3 regions of the Amycolatopsis sp. DSM 110486 genome follow, and region 2 is predicted to be linked to each of the others. Evidence: riboswitches for the same ligand, from Rfam matches in the RefSeq annotation. Region 2 holds a riboswitch; each other region holds the start of a gene.

Region 1 (9,385 bases), 760 kb from region 2:
GCGACGGTGGCCGCGGGCAAGGCGGTGACGCCGAAGCTGTGGCTGGACGCCTCGTCGGCCACGACCGTCAACGACGGCTACCACGCGCCGTCGGCGAGCGTGCTGGCCTCGGTGCGCGCGATGATGCGCGAGGTCGTCACGGGCGGCACCGCGACCGGACTGGCGCGCTCGGGCACGGTCTACGGCAAGACCGGCACCGCGCAGTTCGGTGACGGCGCCGAAGCGCACGGCTGGTTCGTGGGCTATCGCGGAGACGTCGCGTTCTGTGTGTTCCTGGAGGGCGGAAACGACTCCGGCCCCGCCGTCACACTCGGCGCGAAGTTCCTGACCGGCGTGAAGTAGCGCTTCGGCGGCGGCCGAAGCGTCGGGCTCCTACGGTGGGGGCATGGAGACCGTCGCGCTGGCCGAGGTGGCCGCGGTGCTCGCCGACCCGAGCCGGGCGACGATGTGCCTCGCCCTGCTGGACGGGCGCGCCTGGACGATCGGCGAGCTGGCCGCGGCGGCGCGGATCGCGGTGTCGACCGCGAGCGAGCACGTGACGCGGCTGCACGACGCCGGGTTCGTCGCGCGGGTGAAGCAGGGCCGGCACGCGTACGTCCGCATCGCCGACCCGCGGGTGGCCGAGCTGATCGAGCACTTGGCGCAGCACGCCGAGCACCGCGAACCGGTGGGGCTGAAGGCGTCCCTGCGTACGCAGCGGCTGAGTTTCGCGCGCAGCTGCTACGACCACCTCGCGGGCACCGTCGGTGTGGCGCTGCGCGAGGGCTTGATCGCGAAGGGGATCGTCGACACCGGCGACGGGCTGACGCTGACCGCGGCCGGGCGCGAGGTGCTCGGCGGGCTCGGTGTCGCCGTGCCGGAGCGCGGCCGGCGCCCGCTGCTGCGTGACTGTCTGGATTGGACGGAGCGGCGCGACCACCTCGCCGGTGCCGTGCCCGCGGCGATCCTGGCGCGGGCCGTCGACGCGGGGTGGGTGACCCGCGACCGGCAACGCGCGGTGCGGTTGAGGCCGGCCGGGGAGAAGCCGTTCGCGGCGCTCGGTGTCGATCTGGCGACACTCAGTGGGGGCTGAGTGTCCTAACACAGCAGTTTGCCCGAGTTGTCCAGTGGTGCACGAACGAGTGAACGGCTCCGTCTCTCTATTCTGGAAGCCCACGGCGACCGGGAGGGGGCGGACATGGACCAGCTTCCCGTCGTGCTCGGCGTCGGCGGTGTCGTCCTGCTCGCGTCGGTGCTCGCCGTGCGCGTGTCGATCCGCCTCGGTCTCCCGTCGCTGCTGCTGTACCTCGGCATCGGTGTGGCGCTGGGCGAATCGGGCATCGGGATCCACTTCGACAACTCGAGCCTGACGCAGTCGCTGGGGCTGGCCGCGCTCGTCATGATCCTCACCGAAGGTGGCCTCACCACGCGCTGGAGCGCGGTGAAATCCTCGCTGGGCCCGGGAATCCTGCTGTCCACAGTGGCCGTGATCGTGAGCATCGTGGTCACCGGCACGGCCCTGCACTGGCTGCTCGGCCTCGACTGGCGGTTCGGGCTGCTGTGGGGCGCGGTACTCGCGTCGACCGACGCGGCGGCGGTGTTTTCGGTGCTGCGCACGTTCTCCGTGGGGCCGAAGCTCGTGGGTACGCTGGAGCTGGAATCCGGGCTCAACGACGCACCCGCGTACATCGCGGTCGTGGCGCTCTCCTCGGCGGCCGCGTTGGACTGGACCCTGCCGCTGTTGGTCGTTTACGAACTCGCCGCCGGGCTCGTGCTGGGTTTGCTGTTCGGGTGGCTGGGTGCGATGGCGCTGCGCCGGGCCGCGTTGCCGGCCACGGGCCTCTACCCGCTCGCGACGGTGGCCGTGTGCATCCTCGCGTACTCCAGTGGGCAGCTGGCGCACGCGTCGGGCCTGATGGCCACCTACGTCGCCGGTCTCGTGCTGGGCAACTCGCGGCTGCCGCACCGCTCCGACACGCTCTCGTTCGCCGAGGGGCTCGGCTGGCTCGCGCAGATCGGGCTGTTCGTGCTGCTCGGTCTCTACGCCTCGCCCAGCCGGATCCTCGAGGCGCTCATCCCGGGTCTCGTCGCGGGCGCGGTGGTGCTGCTGCTCGCGCGCCCGTTGTCGGTGGTCTTGTCGTTGCTGCCGTTCCGGCTGCCGTGGCGGGAGCAGACGTTCCTGTCGTGGGCCGGGTTGCGCGGGGCCGTGCCGATCGTGCTGGCGCTGATCCCGCTGTCCCAGGGTGTGCCGGGCGCGGAGCGACTCGTCGACGCCGTGTTCGTGCTGGTCGTCGTGCTGACGCTGCTGCAGGGGGCCACACTCGGCCCGGTCGCGCGGCTGCTGGGCCTCGCAAAACCCTCCGAGGCGCACGAGATCGAGGTCGACGCCGCGCCGCTGGACGAGCTCGGCGCCGAGCTGCTGCAGGTGCGCATCCAGAAGGGCTCGAAGCTGCACGGCGTGTACATCTCCGAGCTCGGCCTGCCCGCCGGCGCCACCGTGAGCCTCGTGGTCCGCCGCGGCTCCGGGTTCACGCCGCAGAAGACCAGCCGCCTGCAGGAGGACGACCAGCTGCTGGTGGTCACCACGGCCGGGGTCCGCGACGCGACCGAGCGCCGGATCCGCGCCGTCGACCGGGCCGGGCGGCTCGCGCGCTGGCGCGGTGAGCTGGGCCGTTGACGCGTTTTCGGTGAGGTTCGCGGGTTCGCCGGCGTGTGAGCGCCATCTCAGATCACGGGACGGGGCTTTCTCCGCACGCCCGGAATCGGTTACCTTCATCAACAGGTCATGAGTGCCAGCGTTCAGCCCCGGCTTGCTGGCCGGCAACCCTCCTACCGCGGTGGGGTGCCCCGGGTGAAGACCGGGCCGGTCGTGTTGTGCGACGGGCAAGCGCGGGCCCCTCGCCGGGGGTCCCCCGGACTGCCGAGGAGGCACCGCCATGACTCTCGCTCTGGACCGTACCGCTGAAAACACCGAAACCGTTGCCGCACAGGGGATCCCCGGCGTCGCGGGGGCGGCACTGCGGGTGCCCCTGGTGACCGGCGGCGAGATCGGTTACGCCAACCTCGACCACGCCGCGAGTGCGCCGTGTCTCGACGCGGTCCGCTCCGCCGTCGACGAGTTCCTGCCCTGGTACGCGAGCGTGCACCGCGGCGCGGGCTTCGCTTCGCAGGTGTCCACGCGCCTTTACGAGCGCACGCGCGACATCCTGCGCCGGTTCGTCGACGCGCGCGCCACCGACACCGTCGTGTTCACCCGCAACACCACGGATTCCTTCAACCTGCTGGCGCGTTCGCTGCCGCGGCGCACGTCCGTGGTCGTGTTCGACACCGAGCACCACGCGGCCCTGCTGCCTTGGCGGGGCCCGAATGTGCGCCGCGTGCAGCTGCCGCGCACGCGGTTGGCCGCGGTGTCCGTTGTGGACGAAGCGCTCGACGCCTGCCCGGAGGGGCCGCGGCTCGTGGTGGTGACCGGAGCGTCCAACGTGACCGGTGAGCTGCTGCCGGTGGCCGAGATCGCCGCCGTGGCACGGAAGCACGGCGCCCGCGTGGCGCTGGACGCCGCGCAGCTCGCGCCGCACCGCCGGATTTCCCTGCGGGAGCTGGACGTCGACTACGTCGCGCTTTCGGGGCACAAGCTCTACGCGCCCTTCGGCGCCGGCGCTCTCATCGGCCGGTCCGACTGGCTGCGCGCCGCCGAGCCATACCTCGCCGGCGGGGGAGCGACCAAGCTCGTGACCGAGGACGCCGTGGTGTGGAACACCGGTGCCGAGCGGCACGAGGCCGGCTCGCCGAACACTGTCGGTGTCTACGCGCTCGGCGTCGCGTGCGAGCAGCTGTCCGCGCACTGGGCCGCCGTGGGCGAGCACGAGGCCACGCTGCTGGAGCGGCTGCGCAAGGGCCTGGCCGGCGTGCCCGGCTGCGCCGAGCTGCGCCTGTTCGACGCGCCGGTGGACCGCGTGGGCACGGTGAGCTTCATCGTCGACGGCTTCGAACCCGGCTGGCTCGCCGCGGTCCTCTCGGCCGAGTACGGCATCGGCGTGCGCGACGGCGCGTTCTGCGCCCACGTCGCCACCAAGCGCCTCATCGGCGAATGCGGCCGCGACGGGCAGCAGGCCGTGCGCGTGAGCCTCGGCCTGGGCAGCACCGAGGAGCACGTGGACCGCCTCGTGCTCGCGCTGCGCCAGATCGTCGCCCGCGGCGCCCGCTGGGAGTACACGAAGGTCGACGGCCGCTGGGCCCCGGTGGGGGACCCGCGGGAGCTGCCGCCGTTTTGCGCCTGAGCCCGCTCGCTACCCTCGGCGCGTGGGGAGATCTTGGGGTTTCTGGGTTCCGCTCGCGCTGCTGGGCTTCGCCGAGCTGATCCTGGCCGCGGTGCGGCTCGCGGCCGGCGCCGGTTCTGCCGCGGGCGAGTTCGTGAACCTGTCCGCGGTGCCGATGGACCGCGTGCACGTGGACTACTTCGACACGGCCATCGGCGGTGAGCAGTTCCTGAGCCAGGACCCGCTGCCCGCGCCGACCTCGACGTCAGCGCTGGGCTGGCCGATCGCACTCGCGCTGGTCGTGGCGATCGTGCTCGTCGGCTACGCGCGAGCCGGGACCAGGCCGAAAACCGGCCGGTTCGCCCTGGCCCTCGCCGGCGGTGTGCTGGCGGTGCCCGTGCTGGACCTCGCCGCCTACGCCCAATTCGACCTCGACGCCGATGCCCGCGGCCCGGCGCTCGCAGCCGTGGGGCTGGTGGTGCTGGGGGGGGTACGAGCGCAGTCTCCTGGTCCTCGCGGTCACCGTGGGCTTCGTGGCGGTGGCGATGCTGCTACCGGGCGTCGCGGGGGTGGTTTCGTCGGCAGTGGTGCTGCTCGCGGTGGCGTTTCTGGTGGTCGCCGGACCCGTGAAGGGCCGTTCGCGGCCTGCCGCCGCGAACGGGTGAGGCCGGGGCGTGGACAATGGGGGCGTGAGCACCGAGTCCTCCTCGTCCGAACACGATCTGTCCGAGCCCGGTTCGCCCGAACCCGGCCGGCCCGAAGGCGCGCCCGCCGTCGAACCGGCGGTGAGCGGTGACGCGGCCTCAGCGGTCTCGGAGGAGCCCGAAGCGCCCGTGGTGCTGCCCAAGCGCCGGGTCGGGTTGGTGTTCGCGGTCGCGGCTCTGATCTGGGTGATCGACCTGGTGTCGAAGAACCTCGTGGCGGCCAACCTCGAGGGCAAGGAGCCGGTGCGCATCCTCGGCGGCCTCATCTACCTGCAAGTGATCCGCAACCCCGGTGCCGCGTTCTCGATGGCCACGGGCATGACGTGGGTGCTCGCGCTGGTCGCGGCGGCCGTGGCCGTCGCCATCATCTGGCTCTCGCGGCGGCTGCGCAGCGTCGGCTGGGCCATCGGCCTCGGCCTGGTGCTCGCGGGCGCGCTCGGCAACCTCACCGACCGCATCTTCCGGGCCCCCGGCCCGCTGCGCGGCCACGTCATCGACTTCATCTCGGCCTTCGCCCCCAACGGCGAGGGCTTCGCGATCTTCAACATCGCCGACTCCGCGATCTGCTGCGGCGGCGTGCTCATCGTGCTGCTGTCGCTGCTGGGCAAGGACTACGACGGCACCTCGACCCGCGACAAGAACAGCAAGAAGGAGACCGCGTGACCGCGCGCCTGCTGCCCGTCCCCGACGGGCTCGACGGCATGCGCGTCGACGCCGGCCTCGCCAAGCTGCTGGGCCTGTCCCGCACGGTCGTGGCGGAGCTCGCCGAAGCCGGGGACGTGCTGGTGGACGGCCGGCCCGCCGGCAAGTCCGACCGCCTGACCGCCGGCGGCCTGCTCGAAGTGACGCTGCCGGAGCCGGAGTCCCCGATCCAGGTCATCGCCGAGCCAGTGGAGGGCATGAAGATCCTCCACGACGACGACGACATCATCGTGATCTCCAAGCCCGTGGGCGTCGCCGTGCACCCGAGCCCCGGCTGGACCGGGCCGACGGTCGTCGGCGGCCTGGCCGCCGCGGGCCTGCGCATCTCGACGTCGGGCGCCGCCGAGCGCCAGGGCGTGGTGCACCGGCTCGACGCGGGCACCACCGGCGTGATGGTGGTGGCCAAGAGCGAGCACGCGTACACGGTGCTCAAGCGCGCGTTCAAGGAACGCACCGTCGACAAGGGCTACCACGCCGTGGTCCAGGGCCACCCGGACCCGACGCGCGGCACCATCGACGCGCCGATCGACCGCCACCCGCGCCACGACTACAAGTTCGCCGTGGTCGCGGGCGGGCGCCCGAGCGTGACGCACTACGAGGTGGTGGAGGCGTTCCGCGCCGCGTCGCTGGCCCACGTGAAGCTCGAGACGGGCCGCACGCACCAGATTCGCGTGCACTTCTCCGCGCTGCGCCACCCGTGCGTGGGCGACCTGACCTACGGCGCCGACCCGGTGCTGGCGCGCCACCTCGGCCTCACGCGGCAGTGGCTGCACGCCCGCACCCTCGGCTTCGCGCACCCGGCCGACGGCCGCTGGGTCGAGTTCGAGGCCGAGTACCCCGACGACCTCGCCCGCGCGCTGGAGATCCTGCGCGAGGAGAGCTACTAGCCCTCGACGGCCCAGGTCAGCGTGCGGTCGTCCGGCTCCGGGCGGGGGCTCCAGCGGACCGAGACCACGCGCGTCGCGTCCGGGAGGACGTAGACGGTGTGGCCGCCGAGCGTCTCGCCGGGCCGCACGCCGATCTTGTGCGGCGGCCGGGAGGTCAGCGACACGGGCGCCTTGGCGACGGTCGTGCCGTCGGCCGTGACGAGCTCGAGGTAGTTGTCCGGCAGCGACGCGAAGGGCACGCTGCCGCGGTTGGTGATCTCGGTGTGCACCACCACCGCGCGCTCGCCCGCGTCGAGCCGGTAGCCGGCGGCGCCGAACAGGTAGTCGGCCGGGTCCTGCACCTCGAGCAGCTGCACGGTGAGCTGCTCGCCTTCGAGTCCCTGCGTCGCGAGCGTCTCGCCGATCCGGCCGTGTCTGCCCTCGGCCGGGCCCGCGCGGCGCGGTTCGTCGCCGCGTGCCCAGGACGCCGTCTGCGGCACACCCCACGTGCTCAGTGCGGGGTCGAGCGGCGTTGGTGCAGCTGCGTACGCGCCAGACGGCACGCCGTAGGGACCCGAAGGGACTCCGTACGGGCCGGACGGCACGCCGTGCACGGGTCCCGACGGTCCACCGTGGACGGACGGCGCTCCTGGCGTTCCGGGTCCGTTCCCGGGACGCGGAACGGGGGCGCTCGGCGGGGCCGCGGCCGGAAATCCTTGTCCCGTCGGCATCCCGGGACCCGCTCCGGCCGGCATGCCCGGGCCGGGCCGTCCGCCGGGCGCGGCGACGGGCATCGCCCCCGAGGGCGGCGGGGCCTGCTGCCACGACGGCGGCGCTCCCGCGATCGCCGCGCGCAGCCCGGCCGGGTCGCTCTCCACGCCCACGAGCAGCGGCAATCCGCTGCCGGACAAGGCAACCAGGCGGTAGGCGACCTCACGCGGGTCCATGCCCACCTTCGCGGCGAGGTCGTGCACGGCCGTTTTGCCCAGCTCGGCGAGGGCGGCGAGCAGGCGGACATCGGCGGGATCGGTCACGGCCACTCGGGGAACGCTACCTTCCGGGCCGCTCCGGGCGCGGCGAGGCCGGGCCGCGTCGCCCGGTCCGGTGGCCCCAGCCGGGTTTCGGTGGCCCCGGGTATCAGGAACGGCACGGATCCGCCGTTCACCATGAGTGAACGGGACGCTCGTGCCGGAACGCCACCCCCGGGCCTGGGTCTCCATTAGGGTCGGAATCGCACGGCACCACCGAACCCCGGGAGTCCGCACCCATGACCGTCGTCACCGATCTCGCCGACGAGCTCGTCGACGAGATGTTCGGCTTCGAACCGCTCTCCGCCGCGATCCTGGGCATCAAGCCCGACGCGCCGGGGCTCGGCGACCCGAGCGCCGCCGCCGAAGCCGCGTACCGCGAGCGGCTCGCCGGCCTGCTGGAGCGCGCGCGGGCGATCGAGGCCGCCGAGCTCGACGCGACGGACCGCGTCACGCGCGAGGTGGTGATCAACTCGATCGAGGGCAAGCTCGACCTCATCGACAGCCGCTTCGGCGAGTTCACCGTGACCGACCTGTTCGTGGGGCCAGCGGCGGGCCTGCTCTCGGCGCTGCCGATGGTGCCGGTGCTGCCGGGGGACAAGGCCTCGGTGCACCTCGACCGGCTGGCCGGGATCCCGGCCTTCCTGCGCGCGGTCGCGCTGCGGCACCGCGAGGGCATCGAGGCCGGGCTGGTGCCCGTCGAACGGCTGGTGAAGGGCGCGATCGCCCACGTCGACCGCTACCTCGCCGAGCCGGCGGGCGACCCGCTGCTGCGCCAGCCGGCGCCGGACGAGGGGTTCGCGAGCCGGCGTGAGGAGCTGCTGCGCGACGTCGTGCGCCCGGCGTTCAAGGAGTACCGCGACTTCCTCGAAGCCGAGGTGCTCGCCCACGGCCGGCCCGACGACCGCGTGGGCGTGTCGTGGCTGCCCGCCGGGGACGAGATCTACGCGCGCCTCGCGCGCATGCACACCACCACCGACCGTTCGCCGCAGGAGCTGCACGACACCGGCCTCGAGGTGATCGCGGGCCAGGTCGAGCAGTACCAGGCGCTGGGCGAGCGCGTGTTCGGCACGCGCGACCTGCAGGAGATCTTCGAGCGGCTGCGCACCGACCCGAAGCTGCGCTGGACGAGCGCCGAGGAGCTGCTCGACACCGCGCGCTCGGCCATCACGCGCGCGGCGGCCGAGTCGCCGAAGTGGTTCGGCACGATTCCCGAGCAACCGTGGACCGTCGAGGCCGTGCCGGAGGACTCCGCGCCCGGCGCGCCGCCCGCGTACTTCATGCCGCCGGCCGTCGACGGCTCGCGTCCGGGCACCTACTTCGCCAACACCTACGAGGCCACCGAACGGTTCCGGCACACCGCCGAGGCCACGGCTTTCCACGAGGCGATCCCGGGTCACCACTTCCAGCTCAGCACCGCGCTCGGGCTCACCGATCTGCCGCTGCTGCGCCGCCTCGGCGACTTCAACGCCTACGTCGAGGGCTGGGGCCTCTACACCGAGCGCCTCGCCGACGAGATGGGCCTGTACTCCGACGACGTCTCGCTGCTCGGCATGCTCACGCTGGAGTCGATGCGCGCCGGGCGGCTCGTGGTCGACACCGGGTTGCACGCGCTGGGCTGGAGCCGGCAGCAGGCCATCGACTACCTCGTCGGGAACACGCCGATGGGCAAGCTGGAGATCGAGGCGGAGATCGACCGCTACATCGGCTACCCGGGCCAGGCGCTCGCGTACCTGGTGGGGCGCCTGGAGATCCAGCGGATCCGTGCCGCCGCCGAGACCCGGCTGGGCAGCGAGTTCGACGTCCGCGCGTTCCACGACGTGGTGCTCTCCGGCGGCGCGCTGCCG
Region 2 (9,385 bases):
GCCGCCTCGACGATGTGGCTCACCAGCGCCGAGATCTCGCCCATCGCGTCGGCCCCGCCGGCCACCCGCTCGGCCGCCGCCTCGATCGCCTCGGTGATCAGTTCGCTGTGCTCGCCGATCACCGCCGTGACGAGGTCGGTTTTCGTCGGGAAGTGCCGGTACAACGTGCCCACGGCGACCCCCGCGGCCTCGGCGATCGTGTCCATCGGGACGTCGGGGCCGAGCCGGGTGATCTGCTCCCGCGCCGCGTCGAGGATCTTCGTGCGGTTGCGCACCGCGTCGGCGCGCAGCGGGCGGGACGGCTCCATCGGCTCTCCGTGGTCAGCTCGCGAGGGCTCTCATGATCAGGGTGTCGAAAGCGCGGTCGGGCAGGGCGCGGCGCAGGAAAATCAAGGGTTTCGCGCCGAAACCTGCAGCGTAACGTGTGCGCGGGCGCCGAGCGGTCGCAGCCTTCGCGACGGTCTTCGCGATCACGGACGGCCGGGACATCATCCGCACGTTGATGCCCGAGTTCATGCCCTTCGCCAGCTTCCCGGCCAGGTCCGAATACGCGCCCTCGCCGGAGACCTCCGTCAAGTGGTCCACGGCGATGTTGCCCCACTCCGTCGCGATCCCACCGGGCTCGACCACGACCACGTCGATCCCGAACGGCCGCACCTCCATCCGCAGCGAGTCGGAGAACCCCTCCAGGGCGAACTTCGTGCCGTGGTACCAGGCGCCCAGCGGGGTGTAGATCTTGCCGCCCATCGAGGAGATGTTCACGATCCGGCCCGAGCGTTGCGCTCGCATCACCGGCAGCACGAGCTGGATCAGCCGCGCGGCCCCGAACACGTTCACCTCGAACTGGTAGCGCGCCTCCGACAAGGGCACGTCTTCGACCGCGCCGTACGAGCCGTAGCCGGCGTTGTTCACCAGCAGATCGATCCGGCCGGACTCCGCGACGATCGCCGCCACGGCCTTCTCCACGGACTCCTCGTCCGTCACGTCCAGCGCGATCGCCCGCACCCCGCGTTCGGCGAGGTCCGCCATCCGCTCCACCCTTCGCGCGGCGCCATAGACCGTGTAACCACGCTCCAGCAGCTCTCGTGCCGTGGACTCTCCGATACCCGACGACGCGCCCGTGACCAGGGCGACCTTGGGGGCCATGACCGTCACCTCCTGAAAGTGAACCAGGACTCAGGTTTATCATGAGTCATCGTTCACTTTCAACCGGGTGGATTTCACGGAGGTTGTTTTCGGCAGTGTCACCGTCGACGGCGGCGAACGAGTGGTGCTCGTGCGTCACCACCCAGCGGCCCTGGTCCTTGCGCAGGCCGATGGTCAGCCGAAGGTGATGGCCCGGTGGATCGGCGGAGGTGCCGCAGCGCAGGAGCGCCCAGGCGAACGCCACGTGGTCGCCCGCGGTCACGTCGAGCTCCAGGATGGTGAACGTCGCGCCTTCCGCTTGCCAGACGAAAAACGGTGGCCAGGTCTCGCGGTAGGCGTCGATCCCGCGGACACCTTCGTGCGGCGGCGGGACGTCGAACATCACGATGCCGTCGGAGTGGTCGGCGAGGACGCCGTCGAGATTTCCCGTGTGGACGGCCGTGGCCCAGTTTTCGATCAGGGCGCGGATCTCGGCTGCATTCGTCATGGTGGGCCCTTCCTTCGGAGCGCGGTCGAGGGCGGCGATGGGCGTCAGCATCGCACCGGGGGCCGACCGGAACCGGCGTTCAGCGGTCGCCGAGGCCGAGTTGTCCACAAGGGGGTAGTTATCCACAGGCTGGCGGATTCGGCCTGGTGGCCGGTGTCGATCAGCGCCTAGCGTCGCACGTGTGTTCGAGCAGACCGCCCGTGATCCGGGCACTCCCGTGAACGCCAGGCTCGCCTGGCTGGCCGACCAGCTGGCGGCGGGCCCACGCACCGTCGGGCCCGGCGGCCGGCTGGTCCGGCGCTGGCTGCCCGGCGGCGCCGACCCGGCTCACCCGGGTCTGCCCGGCGTGCTGAAAAGTCACCGAGTCCTCGTCGTGCTGGGGCTGGTGGTCGTGGCTGTGCTGATCGCTGCGGGCTTCGCGGTGTTCAGCGGCTCGCCCGCGATGGAGGTGGCGCCGTCGCTGCCGAGCGCGAAGGCGCACCCTTCCGTCGCGGCGCCGGCGTCTTCGGCGTCCGCGACGCTGGTGATCAGCGTGATCGGCCACGTCCGCGCGCCCGGCCTCGTCACCGTTCCGGCCGGCTCGCGTGTGGCCGACGCGGTGCGGGCCGCCGGTGGCGCGGACCCCGGCACCGATCTCTCCAGCCTGAACCTCGCCCGCAAACTCACCGACGGCGAGCAGCTCGCCGTCGGCATCACGGTCGCGTCCTCGGCACCGGCCGGTGCCGGCGCGGCTCCGGGCAAACTCGACCTCAACTCGGCCACCCCCGAGCAACTCGACACCCTGCCCGGCGTCGGCGAGGTCACCGCCGGCCGCATCATCGACTGGCGCACGCAGCACGGCGGCTTCTCCAGCGTCGAACAACTTCGCGACGTCGAAGGCATCGGCGAAAGCAAGTTCGAGAAGCTGCGCGAGCAGGTGACGGTCGGATGATGTTCGTCCAGCCGGAAGCCGCGCCGTCGTGGCGTGACCACGACCTTCGGCTCGTCCCGGCAGCATTGGCGGCCTGGGGCGGCACCCTGGCGGGCCTGCGGCTCGGGTGGTGGGCGGCCGAGGTTTTCGGCGTTGTGGCAGCGGTTTTGTCGGCCGTATTGCTCGCACGGCGGCGTGGGCGGTGGGTCGGCGCGGCCGGCGCGCTGTTGGTCTTGGGGCTCGTCGTGGCGCTGCCGACAGCGTGGCGCATCCGGGGAGCTGAACAGGACACGCTCGGCCAAGCCGCAGCGCACGGGGTGACCGCCACGCTCCGCGTCGAGGTCACCGAGCGGCCGCGGCCGATCCACAGCGCGGGCTACGCCGATCAGCAGGCGGGTACCCGATCGGTCGTCATCGACGCCCGGGTGGAATCGGCCACTGTGGACGGTCGGGCGGTGGATTCCACCGGCCGGGTCCTACTGCTCGCGCCGGTGGCCGGATGGGGTGATCTCCTGCCGGGCCAGGAGGTCACGGCGTCGGGTCGCCTGGCGCCGGCGCGCGGGGGTGAGCTAACGGCGGCCGTCGTCTACCTTCAGGGCGCTCCGGTCGGGGTCACGCGGGCGCCGTGGTGGCAACGGGCGGCCGCGGCGTTGCGAGCGGGGCTGCATGAGTTGTGCGCGGTGTTGCCGGAGGAGCCGGCGGGGTTGCTGCCCGGACTGGTTTTGGGCGACACGAGTGCGTTGCCCGAGCAGGTCGAGCAGGAGTTCACGGAGTCGGGGCTCACGCACTTGATGGCTGTGAGCGGCGGGAACGTGGCGATCATCTGCGGCGCGGTGTTGCTGTTGTGCCGGCTGCTCCGCATCGGGCCCCGGGTGTCCGCCGTCGCGGCGGGATTGTGCCTGGGCGGTTTCCTGATTCTCGTCGGTCCGGCGCCGAGTGTGTTGCGGGCCGGGGTGATGGGCGGAGTGGCGCTGCTGGCGCTGGCGTTGGGCCGTCGTGGATCCGCGTTGCCGGCGCTGGCGTTCTCGGTGTGCGTGCTCGTCGCGTGGGATCCGGTGATGGCGGCGGACTTCGGGTTCGCGTTGTCGGTGTTCGCGACGGCGGGGCTGGTGCTGCTGGCGCCGCGATGGGCGGATTCGCTGGTACGCCGAGGGATTCCGCCGGGGTACGCGGAAGGGATCGCGGTGCCGTTGGCGGCGTTCGTGGTCACCGCGCCGGTGATCGCGGGCATGGCGGGCACGGTGAGTCTCGTCTCGGTGGTGACCAACGTGCTGGCGGCGCCCGTCGTCGCGCCGGTCACGGTGCTCGGGGTGCTGGCCACGGTGGTCGGGCCGTGGTGGCCCGGGGCCGGGCACGTGCTGGTGCACCTGGCTGATCCGGAGGCTCGCTGGCTGATCACCGTCGCGCGGCACGGGGCCCGTGCGCCGGGGGCGGTGCTCGCGTGGCCGGGTGGCTGGTGGGGTGGGGTGTGCGCGGCCGGGGTGCTGGTCGTGGTGGTGGTCGCGTTCCGGTTCCGGCGCGCGCGGCTGCTGGTGGCGATGGGGCTGGCGGCGGTGCTGCTGATCGTGGTGCCGCCGCGGGTGCTCTCACCCGGCTGGCCGCCGAAGGGCTGGGCGATGGTGGAGTGCGACGTCGGCCAGGGCGACGCCGTGGTGCTGGCCACGGCGGAGCCCGGGCGCGCGGTGGTCGTGGACACCGGGCCCGAGCCGGGTCCGGTGGACGAGTGCCTGCGGCGGCTCGGCGTGGAGCGGATCCCGCTGCTGGTGCTCAGCCACCTGCACGCCGACCACATCGGCGGGCTGCCGTCGGTGTTCGACGGCCGGGCCGTGGGGGCGATCGCCGTCGGGCCCGGGCGGGCGCCGGCGTGGGCGTGGCAGCAGGTGTCGCAGGAGGCGGCGACGCACCACGTTCCACTGCTGGAGCTGAGCGACGGGCAGCGGCTCGACTGGCCGGGGCTGTCGCTGGACGTGCTCGGACCGCGCTACGTCACGGCTCGGGCGGCCGCCCTGCAGGACGGCACGATGATCAACAACAGTTCCGTGGTGCTCCGCGCGACCACGGCCGCGGGGAGGGTGCTGCTGACCGGAGACGTGGAGCTGGCCGCGCAGGCCGACCTGCTGGCCGAGGGGGTGGACCTGCACGCCGATGTGCTGAAAGTTCCCCACCACGGCTCGCGCTACTCGTTGCCTCAGTTCCTCGAGGCGGTGGGCGCGCGGGCGGCGATGATCAGCGTGGGCGCGGGCAACAGCTACGGGCACCCGGCGAAGTCCACAGTGGACGTGCTGGGCACGTTGGGTGTGCTCGTGACGCGGACCGATGTGGACGGCGACACGGCCGTGCTGCCCGGTGACGGCGGGCCGGCGGTGGCGCGCCGGGGTGAGCCGCGCGGGCCGCCCCGGTAGGGGAGCGGCCCGCGGGCCCGGCGGTCAGAGGCCGAGGGCCTTGCTCACGGCTTCGGCCGACGGCGGCACGGTGGCCTTGGGGCCGATGCGGCCTTCGAGGGCGTCGAGCGTCTTGAGGCCGTCGCCGGTGATGAGCAGCACGGTCTCGGCGTCGGGGTCGATCTTGCCGGCCTCGATGAGCTTCTTGGCGGTCGCGACGGTGACGCCGCCCGCGGTCTCGGTGAAGATGCCCTCGGTGCGCGCGAGCAGCTGGATGCCCGCGACGACCTCCTCGTCGCTCACGTCCTCGATCGCGCCGCCGGTGCGGTTGACGACGTCGAGCACGTAGGGGCCGTCGGCGGGGTTGCCGATCGCGAGCGAGCGGGCGATGGTGTCGGGCTTCACGGGCTGGACGACGTCGTGGCCGGCGCGGAACGCGGCCGAGACGGGGGAGCAGCCGGTGGCCTGCGCGCCGAACACCTTGTAGGGGCTGGCTTCCACGAGGCCGAGCTGGCCGAGCTCGCGGAAACCCTTGTCCACCTTGGTCAGCTGCGAGCCCGACGCGATCGGCACCACGATCTGCTCCGGCAGGCGCCAGCCGAGCTGCTCGGCGACCTCGTAGCCGAGCGTCTTGGAGCCTTCGGAGTAGTAGGGGCGCACGTTGACGTTGACGAACGCCCACGTCGGGTGTTCGCCGGCGAGCTCGGTGGCGAGGCGGTTGACGTCGTCGTAGTTGCCGTCGACGGCGATCAGGTCACCGTCGTAGACGGCGGTGGTGAGGATCTTGGCGCGTTCGAGCGACTTCGGGATCAGGACGACCGACCGCCAGCCGGCGCGGGCCGCCGCGGCGGCCGTCGCGTTGGCCAGGTTGCCGGTCGAGGGACACGCGAGGACCTCAAAGCCGAACTCGCGGGCCGCGGCCAGCGCGACGGCGACCACGCGGTCCTTGAAAGAGTGCGTGGGGTTGCCGGTGTCGTCCTTGACCCACAGGGACTTCAGGCCCAGGGCCTTGGCGAGGCGGTCGGCCTTCACCAGGCGGGTGGCGCCGGGTTCGGTGTTCGGGATCTCCTCGACAGTCGAGGGGACGGGAAGGAGCTTCTTGTAGCGCCAGATGTTCTTGGGGCCGGCCTCGATGTCTTCGCGGCGCACGCGGCCGAAGTCGTAGGCGACCTCGAGCGGCGAGAAGTCCTCCGCGGAGACGAACTCCGGGGCGAGCGGCTGCCGGTGGCCCTCTTCCTTCGACACCAGTTCGACGGCCGGACCGAGGTCCAGGGTCTTCTTGGTGGAGGTCGTGCCGAGGGTAACGGTCATCGCGAGGTTCCTTTCCTCATCTGCCCCGCAAAAGCGGGCCGGAATTGGCACCGTGGTCGTCAGCTATCCCGCAAATTCGGGAAGACAGGCTGTACGCCGGTTGCCGGGGCTTCTTCGGGCCGTTCCCTCTGCCCCTCTGGATGAGCGGTCTTCAGTTGTCGGCGCGCCTCGCTGGGCGTTGCCTCGGGTACACCGTACGACATGGCGATCACCTCGTGCCACGGTGGCGGCGCACATCACCGCAGCGGGCGCGGGGCCGGGCGGGTGAGAGGATGGCGGGGTGACCACCGCACCCGCGCCACTCCACCTCGTCCTCGGTGAGGAAGAACTGCTCATCGAGCGGGCTGTCCGCTCGTCGCTGGACGCCGCGCGGGCCGTGGACTCGACGGCCGAGATGACGCGCAACCGGGTGTCCGAACTCACACCGCCCGTGCTCGCCGAGCTGGTGAGTCCCTCGCTGTTCAGCGAGGGACGGGTCATCGTGCTCGACTCGGCGCAGGACATCTCGCAGGAGCTGGCGGACGCGGTGATGGCGTACCTCAAGGCGCCCGCCGACGGGATCGTGCTCGTGGTCGTGCACAACGGCGGCGGCCGCAGCAAGGCGGCCAAGGCGCTGCCCGCGGCGCTGAAAAAGGCGGGCGCGGAGATCACCGAGTGCCCGAAGCTCACGAAGGCCGCCGATCGGGAGTCGTTCGTGCGCAACGAGGTGCGCCGCGTCGGCGGCAAGATCGACGCGGCGGGGGTGATGGCGCTGATGGATACCGTCGGCTCCGACCTGCGCGAGCTGTCCTCCGCGGCGACGCAGCTCGTCGCCGACACCGGTGGCGCCATCGACGAGCAGGCCGTGCGCCGCTACCACACCGGCCGCGCCGACGTGACCGGCTTCGCCGTGGCGGAGAAGGCCGTGGGTGGCGACCGCGCGGCGGCCCTGGAGTCGCTGCGCTGGGCCATGCAGCTGGGCGTGCCGCACGTCCTGGTCGCCGACGCCCTCGCGGACGCGGTGCGCACAATCGCCCGCGTGTCCGCCGCCGGCCGCGGCAACCCGAACCAGATGGCCGGAGAGCTGGGCATGCCGCCGTGGAAGATCCGCAAGGCGCAGGGCCAGTCGCGCGGCTGGGGCCAGGACGGCCTCGCCACGGCGATGCGCGTGGTCGCCCGCCTGAACGCCGAGGTCAAGGGCGTGGCGGCGGACGCGGACTACGCCCTGGAACGCGCGGTCGTCGAGGTTGTCGCCGCCAAGGGTGAACGCTGACGCTGCTCGGCGGGCAGGGTTCGAGCCACCGGCATCGGGCCTGAGGCACCGCCGAACCGCCGCGAGATGGCCGGGCGGGACCGTTGGTCGCGTGCGCAGATTTTGCAACAGCCACCGCCGGCCGATCGACCGTCGCCGCGGTATCTCAGCGCACAGGCACGCTGCGCGCAGGGGGCGGGAGAGCGCACGAAAAAGCCCGGCGACAGTCGGTCACCGGGCCCTTTCAGGTCTGGCAGGGTGCTGCGATCAGCTCAGAGCTGGTTCGCGCGCTTCGCGAGAGCCGACTTCTTGTTGGCGGCCTGGTTGGCGTGGATGACGCCCTTGGTGACGGCCTTGTCGAGCTTGCGGGCGGCGTCGCGCTGGAGTTCGAGGGCCTTGGTCTTGTCGCCGGAGTCGGCGGCCTCACGGAACTTGCGGATCGCGGTCTTCACCGAGGAGCGGATCGCCAGGTTGCGCTGACGGGCCTTCTCGTTGGTGGTGATGCGCTTGATCTGGGACTTGATGTTGGCCATGAAGGCGTCCTGCTTTCGTCTCGGTGAAGGTCGCTGCCGCGTCGAAGTGGCTCCGGGCGCCTGGCGTGAAGACAGGCGCGGCCGGGTTTCCTCCCTGACGGAATGCCGCACGGCAACGACGGGAAAGCCTAACAGGCCTGCTCGCGGGCCCCTCGGGCGGCCCGGAGTGATCGGTTCGGCTACCGTGGAGAACGTAGTGCCTAGGGTTCCGCTGCCGGCCCGCCGCACCAACGCGAGAGTAAGACGCAAGACAACCAGGGCCGGCGGGACAGGTCCGAGCGGCACCATCGGCGCGGCCCGACGCCCGCCGTTCATCTGACGGGACAAAAGCCTGGAGGACCCGGCCTTCCGCGTGCGCGGAAGACTCGAAGGGGTCCAGTGAACACCACAGCTCTGTCGTTCGTCCTCATCGCCGCTGTCGTGCACGCGGGGTGGAACCTCGCCGCCAAGCGCGTCACCTTCGGCGGGCCGCGGTTCGTGTGGCTGTACTACACCGTCTCCGCCGTGGTGCTGCTTCCCGTGGTCATCACGGCACTCCTGGTCGAAAACGAACGTCCACAGTGGACCTGGCTGCTCGCCGCCGGGGTGACGGCCGTGCTGCACGTGGCGTACGGCACAGTGCTGCAGCGCGGGTACGCCGTCGGCGACCTGTCGATCGTCTACCCGCTAGCGCGCGGCACCGGGCCGCTGCTGTCGGTGCTGGCGGCGGTGCTCGTGCTGCACGAGCACCCCGGCGTGCTGGGCCTGATCGGGGCGTTCCTCGTGGTGGCGGGCGTGCTGGTGATCAGCCTTGGCGGCAGCGAGGCCGACGTCAAAGCGCGCCGCGCCGGTGTGTTCTACGGCGTGCTCACCGGGGCGACCATCGCGGCCTACACGCTCTGGGACGCCCACTCAGTGACGACGCTCGCGGTGCCGCCCCTCGTGTACTTCGGCTGCGGGGCGCTGGTGCAGAGCGTGCTGCTGGCGCCCGCGGCCCTGCGTGACCGGGCCGAGGTCGCGAAGCTGTGGCGCGAGCACCGCAAGGAGACGCTGATCGTCGGGATCGCCTCGCCCGCGGCGTACCTGCTGGTGCTGTACGCGCTGCGGATGGCGCCGGTCAGCCTGGTCGCGCCGGCGCGGGAGCTGTCGATCGTGCTGGGCGGGCTCGCGGCGTGGTTCGTGCTCGGTGAGCGGCACGCGGCGCGCCGGCTGGTGGGCTCGCTGGTGGTGCTGGCCGGGATCGTCGCGATTGCGGTGGCCTGAGCCACTCGGGTAGGCAGGACGCATGGACGTACTGAGCAGCCGGGTGCTGATCCACCCGCGCGACCTGGAGGCCTCGACCGCGTTCTACCGGGACACGCTCGGGCTGGCGATCCAGCGCGAGTTCCCCGGTGGCACGGTCTTCTT
Region 3 (9,385 bases), 1.8 Mb from region 2:
TGCGCGTGGTCACGGCCGCCAACCGGTACCTGTCGGACCAGGAGCCGTGGAAGCTCAAGGACGATCCCGCGCGCCGCGACAGCGTGCTGCACACCGCGCTGCAGGTGGTCAGCGATGCGAACACGCTGCTCACGCCGTTCCTGCCCCACTCGGCGCAGAAGGTCCACGAGGCGCTCGGCGGCACGGGCGTGTGGGCCGCGCAGCCGCAGCTGCAGGAGGTCGAGGACCTCGACATCCCGGGCCGGATCAACCCGATCCTCACCGGTGACTACGCGGGCGAGCAGGCCAAGTGGGAGTCCCGGCCGATCGAGGTCGGCCGTCCCCTGCAGAAGCCGACGCCGCTGTTCACCAAGCTCGACCCGAAGCTCGGCGAAGACGGCCCCGACTGGGCCCCGATCGTCAAGTAGCACTGTCGACGCTGTGAAGGGCGCCTCGAGGACTCACGCGGGGCGCCCTTCGTCATGCCGTCTACTCCGCCTTCCTCCCCTCCACCGCCCTCAACGGAGCGGCTTCGCCGCGCAGTAGATTCACGGCATGGGTGAAGACAAGCGCGAACTGCCGCCGATTCCCGACCGCCTGCCCGCCGCGGTCGTGGATGCCCACACCCACCTCGACGCCTGCGGAGCGGTGACCGCCGCCGACGTGACGGCCATGGTCGACCGCGCCGAACGTGCCGGCGTGGCCCGCGTCGTCACGGTCGCCGACGACCTCGCCTCGGCGCGCTGGGCCGTCGACGCGTCCACGTGGGACGAGCGCGTGTTCGCCGCCGTGGCGATCCATCCCACGCGTACCAAGGAGTTCTCCGACGCCGACAAGTCCGAAGTGGAGCGTCTGGCGTCGGCCGGGCGCGTGGTCGCCGTCGGCGAGACCGGCCTCGACTACTACTGGGACTACTCGCCGCACGACGCCCAGCAGGACGCGTTCCGCTGGCACATCGACCTCGCCAAGCGCCTCGGCAAGACGCTGATGATCCACGACCGCGACGCCCACGAGGACGTGCTGCGCATCCTGGACGAAGAGGGCGCACCGGACACCGTCGTCTTCCACTGCTTCTCCGGCGACGAGCACATCGCGCGTCGCTGCCTCGACAAGGGCTACGTGCTCTCGTTCGCCGGCACCGTCACCTTCAAGAACGCCCGCGGGCTCCACGAGGCCGCCCGGCTCGCGCCGACGGGGCAGTACCTCGCCGAGACCGACGCGCCGTTCCTGACCCCCCACCCGTTCCGTGGGCGCCCGAACGAGCCCTACTGCACCGCATATACCATCCGGCACCTCGCGGCGCTGAGGGGCGAAGCGGTCCACGAAGTGGCCCAAGCGGTCCGGACCACTGCCGAGCGCGTCTACCAATTGCCCAGTGTCACAACGGGTTGAACGGATTGCGACGTTCGGGGAACGCACTAGCCCACACTGACGAGTGACACAGGTCACGACACTCCGGGGGGTGTTTGCGCAACCCGGCGACCTCCGTTACTGTCCCGTGATCGTGCCGGTCGGAACCGCAGACGCGGATCTGGCTGATACGCCCACAGTCACGTCAGTGCACGTCGGGGAAGCGGCACCGAGGTTGGTACGACTCGGGACCGTGACGATGGCGCTGACTGGGGGTGTCGGACTTGAGAGGCGCGCCGAATGGCGCGTCGCGACGAAGGAACAGGTCGTGGTGACACGTCCTGTCCTGGGAAAGGGAACGACCCAGTGACTGGTAGCAGGCAGGGTGCCTCGCGCCATAGCACCGAGAACCGTGGTGCTGCGCAGACCCTATTCTCTTCCGCCGGTTCGGTGGCCGTGCTCGAGCGAGAGCTCGACGACACCGCCTATGGAGAGCTTGGATTCTCCGACGAGCTGTACGTGACCCAACAGGACGTGCTCGCGGCCCTCGGGCCCGACGCCGACGCGATGATGGCCGAGATCGACGTCGACGTCGACGAGCTGATCCGCCTGATCAACGCCGAGACCACGATGCTCCCGCCGCTCGCCCTCCCGGACGAGCTCGCCGAGGACCGCACCGCTTCTCCGGAGGCCAAGAAGGCCGCCGTCGAGGACGGCCTGCGTGAGGCCACCCGCGTCTGGAAGCGCCGCTTCCTCAAGGGTGCGGTGCTGTCGGTCCTGATCGCCGTCGGCGGCGGCGGTGCCGCGGCGCTGGCGATGAACAAGAGCGTGACCGTCGACGTCGACGGCCACGAGGTCACCGTCCACAGCTACGGCGACACCGTCGGCGAGGTCCTGGAAGACGCCGGCCTTTCGGTCGGCGCCCACGACTCGCTTTCGCCCTCGCCGCAGGCCGAGGTCGGTGACGGCGGCGTCATCAAGCTCGAGCGCGGTCGTCAGCTGAACCTCGTCGTCGACGGTGTGTCCCGCCCGTCCTGGGTGCGCGCGACCACGCTCGGCGAGGCCATGACCCAGCTCGGCATGGCCGACATGATGGGCAAGGGCGCCTGGACGTCGATGCCGGGCACCGGCGAGCTGCCGCTCGAGGGCTCGACCGTGCAGGTCAAGACCCTCAAGCACGTCACGCTCTTCGACGGCACCAACGCGCCGCGCCAGGTCACCACCAACGCGGTGACCACCAAGGAGCTCCTCTCTGACTTCAAGATGAGCCTCGGCCCGGATGACGCGGTCGAGGGTGGCCTGAACGTCTCGCTCAAGGACGGCGCCGAGGTCCACGTCAGCCGCATGGGCGTCTCGATGGTCAACCAGCAGGAGACCATCGACCCCGACGTGCAGAAGGTCGACGACCCGACGCTCGAGCTGGGCAAGACCACCGTTGAGGACCCGGGCACCGCGGGCCAGAAGATGGTGACCTACAAGGTCACCAAGAAGAACGGCGAAGAGATCTCCCGCGAGCAGGTCTCGGTCAAGGTCCTCCTCGAGGCCAAGCCGAAGATCCTCAAGGTCGGTTCGATGAAGCCCGCCGACCCGGCGATCGGCGACGGTTCCGCCTGGGATCGCATCGCGGCGTGCGAGGCCGGCGGCAACTGGTCCATCAACACCGGCAACGGCTACTACGGCGGCCTCCAGTTCGACAAGCGCACCTGGGACGCCTACGGCGGCGACGCGTACGCGTCCTACCCGAACCAGGCTTCGCGCGCCCAGCAGATCTCGATCGCCGAGAAGGTCCGCGACGCCCGCGGTGGCTACAGCGCCTGGCCGGTCTGCGGCAAGCGGGCCTGAGTTCGGCGGTTCCCGAGGCTCGGTAGGCTTCCCCGGTGGTTGAACTGCTGGGGCCTGCCGAGATCCGCGGGCTGGCGGACGAGCTCGACGTCCGGCCGACGAAGAAGCTCGGCCAGAACTTCGTGCACGACCCCAACACGGTTCGCCGCATCGTCGAGTTGGCCGGAGTTCAGCCGGGCGACGTCGTCCTCGAGGTCGGACCCGGGCTGGGGTCGCTGACGCTGGGCCTGCTCGACGCCGGGGCCCGCGTGGTGGCCGTCGAGATCGATCCGAAGCTGGCGGCGCGGCTTCCGCGCACTGCCGCCGAACGCGCTTCTTCCGTCGCGGATCAGCTGAGCGTGGTCGGCGCCGACGCGTTGCGGATCAGCGCGGCTGATCTGCCGGCCGAACCCGTGTCGCTGGTCGCGAACCTCCCGTACAACGTCGCGGTCCCCGTCGTGCTGCACCTGCTGGCCGAGCTTCCCTCGCTGCAGCGCGGGATGGTGATGGTGCAGACGGAGGTCGCCGACCGCATGGCCGCCGGTCCCGGCAGCCGCATCTACGGCGTGCCCAGCGTGAAGCTCGCTTGGTACGGGCCGGCGCGCAAGGTCGGCGCCGTGCCGCGGTCGGTGTTCTGGCCGGTGCCGAACGTCGACTCGTCCCTCGTGGCTTTCGAACGCGGCACTCCGATGGAGGGCGTCGAGCGGCAACGCCTGTTCGCGGTCGTGGACGCCGCGTTCTCCCAACGCCGCAAGACGCTGCGCGCGGCCCTCGCCGGCTGGGCCGGTTCGGCCGATCGCGCCGGCGAGCTCCTCGTGGCGGCCGGAATCGACCCGAAGACGCGCGGCGAGCAGCTCGACGTGCACGACTTCGTCCGGCTCGCGGCTCAAGCCTGAAAGATCCGGCGCAGGTGGTAGTCCAGCGTCGCGAGGACTTCGGGCGGGGTGAAGCGGCCGTGCAGGACGTCGAGGCCCAGGCCGGTGAAGCCCGCGACCAGCAGGTTGGCCTCGTGCCGCGGCTGGACGCCAGGCGGGAGCGCCACGCGGCGCAACAGGCTGGTGAGCAGGTCTTCGATCGGCGTCTCGGCGTGCAGGAACACCTTCGCCAGCGCCGGGTCGCTGTGGGTGCGGCTGAAGTAGGCGCGGTGGACGCGTAGCGACAGTTCGCGCTCGGCGTCCAGCGGGAGCAGCTCCGTGAGCAGAGTCCGGACCACGCCGCGCACGCTCTGGTCGAGCTGTGCCGCGATGCGGGCCTGCGTGCGCTGCTCGCCGCGTTCATGGAGGTAACGCAGGGACAACACGAGCAGGTTGTGCTTCGTTTCGAAGTAGTACTGCACCAGCCGCAGTGACACGCCTGCCTCGGCGGCCACCTCGCGCATGCTCACGGAGTCGAGCCCGCGTTCGGCCGCGATGCGCCACACCGCCCCGGCGATCTCGCGCCGGCGCTGCTCGTGGTCGACCCGGTGCGCCACGGTCCTCCTCCGCTGTAGTGGTACGACTGTATCCGATACGCACGTATCACAAACGGGCGTGACGGACGTCCGGATTCGACTCGTGGACGGGAGTGGACGTCCGGCCGGGAAGACGAAGTGTCTCGCCGTGGCGAACTACCTCGCCGAACCGTCATTTACCCACGCGCGAGCTGCCCCGCGATTCCCGTGCCGGAATCGCGGCTCCACCAGGGATCGGCAGCGTCCACAGTGGAATAGGCGCCGGATTCGCCGCGCGGAAGAAATTCGGTGCCGGAGCTTTCGGGGTCCACGATGTGGCTGCGGGTGTCCCGGTATCCGGGCACCACCACTCGTGTGATCTGCACCAACGCGCTTGCGTTCACCCAATGGGATCGGCTTTACTCAGAAACGTCCATCCCGAGCGACTGAGAGACCTGGCTCGCCGAAGTCGCAGCAACCACCCCCCATGGGGCAGGTGCTACAGCCAGGACCGATGGAGGCTGTTTCCGATGCAGAGGGTAGCCCGCCCGCTCCTGTTGACCCGGCGGCGCGTCGTCGATGAAGGTCGCCGCACGGTATGTGCGTGTCGACGCTCCACAGTCATCGCCTGATCCTTTCTTCCGCAATTCTGCGCACCGTCCGAAAAGGACGGTAATTCGGTGACGCCCGGCGCGCCCGGAAACGGTGCTGCGCCTCATGCCTGGAGCTCTCTTCGTGATCACTGTCGAAAACGTGTCCAAGTCCTTTCCCCTCAACGGAAATCCGGTCGCCGCGCTGCGTGATGTGAGCGTCGACGTGCAGGCCGGTTCCCTCTTCGGCGTGGTGGGCCCCGCCGGCTCCGGCAAGTCCACGCTCGCCCGCTGCATCGCGCTGCAGGAGCGCCCGGACCGCGGTGTCGTGCGGCTCGACGGCCTCAACACCGGTGCGCTCGACGGCCGCCGGCTGCGTGAGGTCCGCCGCCAGCTGGGTGTCGTCGGCACCAAGCCGGAGCTGCTCGCCGAGCGCACCGTCGCCGGCAACATCGCCACCCCGCTGGAGCAGCTCGGCATCGACGGGCCGCAGCGCAAGACCCGCGTCGGCAACCTGCTCGACCTCGTGGGCCTCACCGCCCGTGCCGCGCAGAAGCCGGCCGACCTCACGCCCGGCCAGCTGCGCCGCGTCGCCGTGGCCAGGGCACTCGCCGCCGGCCCGGCCGTGCTGCTCGCCGACGACCCCACCGCCGGCATCGCCCCCGAGGAGGCCGGCGCCGTGCTGGCCGTGCTCGACCGGGCGCGCGCCGAGCTGGGCACCACCGTGCTGCTGACCACTCCGGACGCCGGCGTCGTCCGCCGCGTCTGCGACGACGTCGCGGTGCTCGAAGACGGCGCGGTCGTCGAACGCGGTCACGTGCTCGACCTCATCGCCTCGCCGGGCAGCTGGACCGCGCAGGCGGTGCTGCCGGCGATCGAGACCGCCCGCGCGCAGGCCGCGAAGTACGACCGGTCCGCCGACGTCGTGCTGATCGGCTTCGCGTCCGTCGGCGCCCTGCTGCCCGAGGCGGCCGGCCGCTTCGACGTGGAGGTCGCCACCATCGGCGGCGGACTCACGCGCATCGGTGACACCCCGATCGCTCGTTTCCGCATCGGTGTCCGCGGCGAGCGAGCCGACGCGGCGCTGGCGTGGATTGCCGACCGCGGCGCTCACGTGACGCCGGCCGTGCGGGCCGCGCAGAGCGTCGCCGCCTGATTCCAGCTGACCCCGTCGGTGCCGTGAAGGGCCCGTTGAAGGACTCCGATTCCTTCAACGGGCCCTTCCTCGCGCGGTGCGCGGGTCCCGGGGTCCAAGGTTGGCGTCGACGTGTCCGAGAGGTTGGGACAGCCGTCCTGAGGATGCCTGTTTTCTCCTGGTGGGGAGCCCAGGCGCCCGGCCACGTAGGCTTGACGGGTGCTCGCCGTAGTTCCACCACCAGTCACCGTCCGGGTCCCGGCCAAGGTCAACCTGCACCTGGCCATCGGTGACCTGCGCGAGGACGGCTACCACGACTTGGTCACCGTCTTCCAGGCGTTGTCGCTCACGGACGAGGTGACCGTCGCGGCCACCGACGACCCGGGGCTCGAGGTCTTCGGCGAGGGGGAGGGGTCGGTGCCCACCGACGCCACCAACCTCGCCTGGCGCGCGGCCCAGGAGCTCTCCGCCTACGCCGGCCGCGCCGAGGGAGACGACCTGAAGGTGCGGATCGTGCTGCGCAAGGGCATCCCCGTCGCCGGCGGTATGGCGGGCGGGAGCGCCGACGCGGCGGCGACGCTCGTCGGCCTGGCCTCGCTGTGGAAGCTCGACGTGACGCGCGACGAGCTGGCCGCCATCGCGGGCAAGCTCGGCAGCGACGTGCCTTTCGCACTCTACGGCGGCACCGCGCTCGGCACCGGCCGCGGTGAGCAGCTCGTGCCCGTGCTGTCGCGCCACACGTTCCACTGGGTGCTCGCGTTCGACACCGAAGGCCTGTCGACGCCGAAGGTGTTCGGCGAGCTCGACCGCCTGCGCGCCGAAGGCAACCCGCCGCGCATCGGCTCGCACACCCCGGTCGTCGAGGCCCTCGCGTCGGGCGACCCCCGTCAGCTCGCGCTGCTGCTGGGCAACGACCTGCAGGCGGCCGCCGTGTCGCTGCGTCCCGGCTTGCGCCGCACGCTGCGCGCGGGCGTGAACGCGGGTGCGCTGGCCGGGTGTGTGTCCGGCTCGGGGCCCACGTGCGCGTTCCTCTGCGCCGACGCGCAGGCCGCCGTCGAGGTGGCGGCCGAGCTGTCCGGCGCCGGCGTGTGCCGAACCGTGCGCGTCGCCCATGGCCCGGTGCCTGGCGCCCGGCTGGTCGGCGGCGACGACGCACCCCGTGGCACGCCACCGCGTGTGCACGCCTGAACATCTGTCCATTGTGGAAAGGATCGGCTGAATCGGATGGCCAACCTGGTCAACCTGGAGTCGGTGAGCAAGTCGTACGGGGTGAAACCGCTGCTGGACAGCGTTTCTCTCGGCGTCGCCGCCGGACAGCGCATCGGCGTAGTCGGTCTCAACGGTGGTGGCAAGACCACGCTGCTGGAGGTGCTCGCGGGTCTGAGCGAGCCGGATTCCGGCCGGGTGAGCCATGTTCGTGACCTGCGCATGGCCGTCGTCACCCAGCGAACCGAGCTGCCTTCGGGCAGCACGGTCGGCGACGTCGTACTCGAACGCTATGGCGCGGAACACGAATGGGCCGCCGACGCGCGCGTCCGGTCCATTGTGGACGGACTCGGCATCACGGCGATCGGTCTCGAAACCCCGACCGCGAACCTCTCCGGTGGCGAACGCCGTCGCGTCGCGCTGGCCGCGGCGCTGACCGGCGAGCTCGACCTCGTGGTGCTCGACGAGCCCACCAACCACCTGGACGTCGAAGGTGTCCGCTGGCTGGCCGACCACCTGCTGGCGCGCAGGATCGCCGTGGTGGTCGTGACCCACGACCGGTGGTTCCTCGACACCATCGCGAGCCTCACGTGGGAGGTCACAGGAGGGCGCGTCGAGCAGTACGAAGGTGGTTACGCCGACTGGATCTTCGCGCGCGCCGAGCGGGCGCGCCTGGCCGCGACGGCCGAGGAGAAGCGGCAGAACCTGGCGCGCAAGGAGCTGGCGTGGCTGCGCCGCGGCCCGCAGGCGCGCTCGTCGAAGCCGCGCTACCGCGTGGAAGCCGCCGAGGCGCTGATCGCCGACGTGCCGCCGCTGCGCGACTCCGTGGAGCTGATGGCGTTCGCCAAGCGCCGCCTCGGCAAGACGGTGCTGGAGCTGGAAGACGTGTCGTTCAGCGTCGGCGACCGGACGCTGCTGGACCACGTGACGTGGCGGATCGGGCCGGGTGACCGCGTGGGTCTCGTCGGCGTGAACGGGTCCGGCAAGACGTCGCTGCTCAAGCTGCTGGGCGGCGACGTCACTCCCGAGACGGGGCGGCGGGTCAAGGGCAAGACGGTCGCGCTCGCGCACCTGCGCCAGGAGCTCGACGACCTGCCGGCCGACCTGCGCGTGCTGCAGGCGATCGAGCAGGTGGCGGGGCGCGTGGTATTCGGCAAGCAGGAGATGACGGCGTCGCAGCTGGGCGAGAAGCTCGGCTTCCCGGCCGAACGGCAGTGGACGCCCGTCGGTGACCTGTCGGGTGGCGAGCGGCGCCGGCTGCAGCTGTGCCGGCTGCTGATGGCCGAGCCCAACGTGCTGCTGCTCGACGAGCCCACCAACGACCTGGACATCGACACCCTGCAGCAGCTCGAAGACCTGCTCGACGGCTGGCCCGGCACGATGGTCGTGGTCTCGCACGACCGCTACCTCGTCGAGCGCGTCTGCGACACGACCGTGGCCCTGTTCGGCGACGGCCACGTGACGAACCTGCCCGGCGGCATCGAGGAGTACCTCAACCGCCGCACGAAGCTGCAGGCGGCGACGCCGGGGCGCGGCGCGTCGGCAGCTCCGGAGAAGGCCGAGGCCAAGCGCAGCAACGCGGAGATCCGGGCCGCGCAGAAGGAGCTCGGCCGGCTGGAGCGCAAGCTCGACCAGCTGGCCAAACGCGAGGAGAAGCTGCACGCGGCACTGCTCGAGGCGGCCACGGACCCGGACAAGCTCATCGCGTTGAACACGGAGCTGAAGAGCGTGCACGCGGAGAAGGAAGACGTCGAGGCGACGTGGCTGGAGACGTCCGAAGCGCTCGAATGACGGCTTGATCGACGCTGTTCACGCCGCCGCAGGCGAGCGTTGACAACAAGACAGTAATCTGTCGCGCATGAGTCGGTTCGTGGA

Evidence for each region. Region 2 has a riboswitch for S-adenosylmethionine ahead of thrC (threonine synthase). Riboswitches for the same ligand answer to the same signal wherever they lie in the genome.
Region 1: linked by a shared signal. The riboswitch ahead of K1T34_RS52535 (aminotransferase class V-fold PLP-dependent enzyme) and the one ahead of thrC (threonine synthase) in region 2 are both predicted to bind S-adenosylmethionine.
Region 3: linked by a shared signal. The riboswitch ahead of K1T34_RS11875 (methionine ABC transporter ATP-binding protein) and the one ahead of thrC (threonine synthase) in region 2 are both predicted to bind S-adenosylmethionine.

What each region holds. Positions count from the first base shown of each region.
Region 1 covers NZ_CP080519.1:10,892,862-10,902,246, reverse strand. Annotated here, with positions in the region: gene K1T34_RS52550 (penicillin-binding transpeptidase domain-containing protein) at 1-342, shown strand, start outside; gene K1T34_RS52545 (helix-turn-helix transcriptional regulator) at 386-1,072, shown strand; gene K1T34_RS52540 (potassium/proton antiporter) at 1,178-2,656, shown strand; SAM riboswitch class IV at 2,761-2,875, shown strand; gene K1T34_RS52535 (aminotransferase class V-fold PLP-dependent enzyme) at 2,916-4,259, shown strand; gene K1T34_RS52530 (hypothetical protein) at 4,282-5,034, shown strand; gene lspA (signal peptidase II) at 5,024-5,605, shown strand; gene K1T34_RS52520 (RluA family pseudouridine synthase) at 5,602-6,531, shown strand; gene K1T34_RS52515 (AsnC family protein) at 6,528-7,550, opposite strand; gene K1T34_RS52510 (DUF885 family protein) at 7,778-9,385, shown strand, end outside.
Region 2 covers NZ_CP080519.1:699,456-708,840, reverse strand. Annotated here, with positions in the region: gene K1T34_RS03505 (TetR/AcrR family transcriptional regulator) at 1-308, opposite strand, end outside; gene K1T34_RS03500 (oxidoreductase) at 322-1,146, opposite strand; gene K1T34_RS03495 (nuclear transport factor 2 family protein) at 1,193-1,633, opposite strand; gene K1T34_RS03490 (ComEA family DNA-binding protein) at 1,815-2,564, shown strand; gene K1T34_RS03485 (ComEC/Rec2 family competence protein) at 2,561-4,945, shown strand; gene thrC (threonine synthase) at 4,970-6,235, opposite strand; SAM riboswitch class I at 6,249-6,382, opposite strand; gene holA (DNA polymerase III subunit delta) at 6,516-7,487, shown strand; gene rpsT (30S ribosomal protein S20) at 7,739-7,999, opposite strand; gene K1T34_RS03465 (EamA family transporter) at 8,378-9,241, shown strand; gene K1T34_RS03460 (VOC family protein) at 9,264-9,385, shown strand, end outside.
Region 3 covers NZ_CP080519.1:2,459,557-2,468,941, reverse strand. Annotated here, with positions in the region: gene metG (methionine--tRNA ligase) at 1-407, shown strand, start outside; gene K1T34_RS11895 (TatD family hydrolase) at 535-1,371, shown strand; gene K1T34_RS11890 (resuscitation-promoting factor) at 1,786-3,171, shown strand; gene rsmA (16S rRNA (adenine(1518)-N(6)/adenine(1519)-N(6))-dimethyltransferase RsmA) at 3,207-4,046, shown strand; gene K1T34_RS11880 (TetR/AcrR family transcriptional regulator) at 4,037-4,621, opposite strand; SAM riboswitch class I at 5,010-5,100, shown strand; gene K1T34_RS11875 (methionine ABC transporter ATP-binding protein) at 5,315-6,325, shown strand; gene K1T34_RS11870 (4-(cytidine 5'-diphospho)-2-C-methyl-D-erythritol kinase) at 6,524-7,492, shown strand; gene K1T34_RS11865 (ABC-F family ATP-binding cassette domain-containing protein) at 7,529-9,301, shown strand; gene K1T34_RS11860 (fatty acyl-AMP ligase) at 9,369-9,385, shown strand, end outside.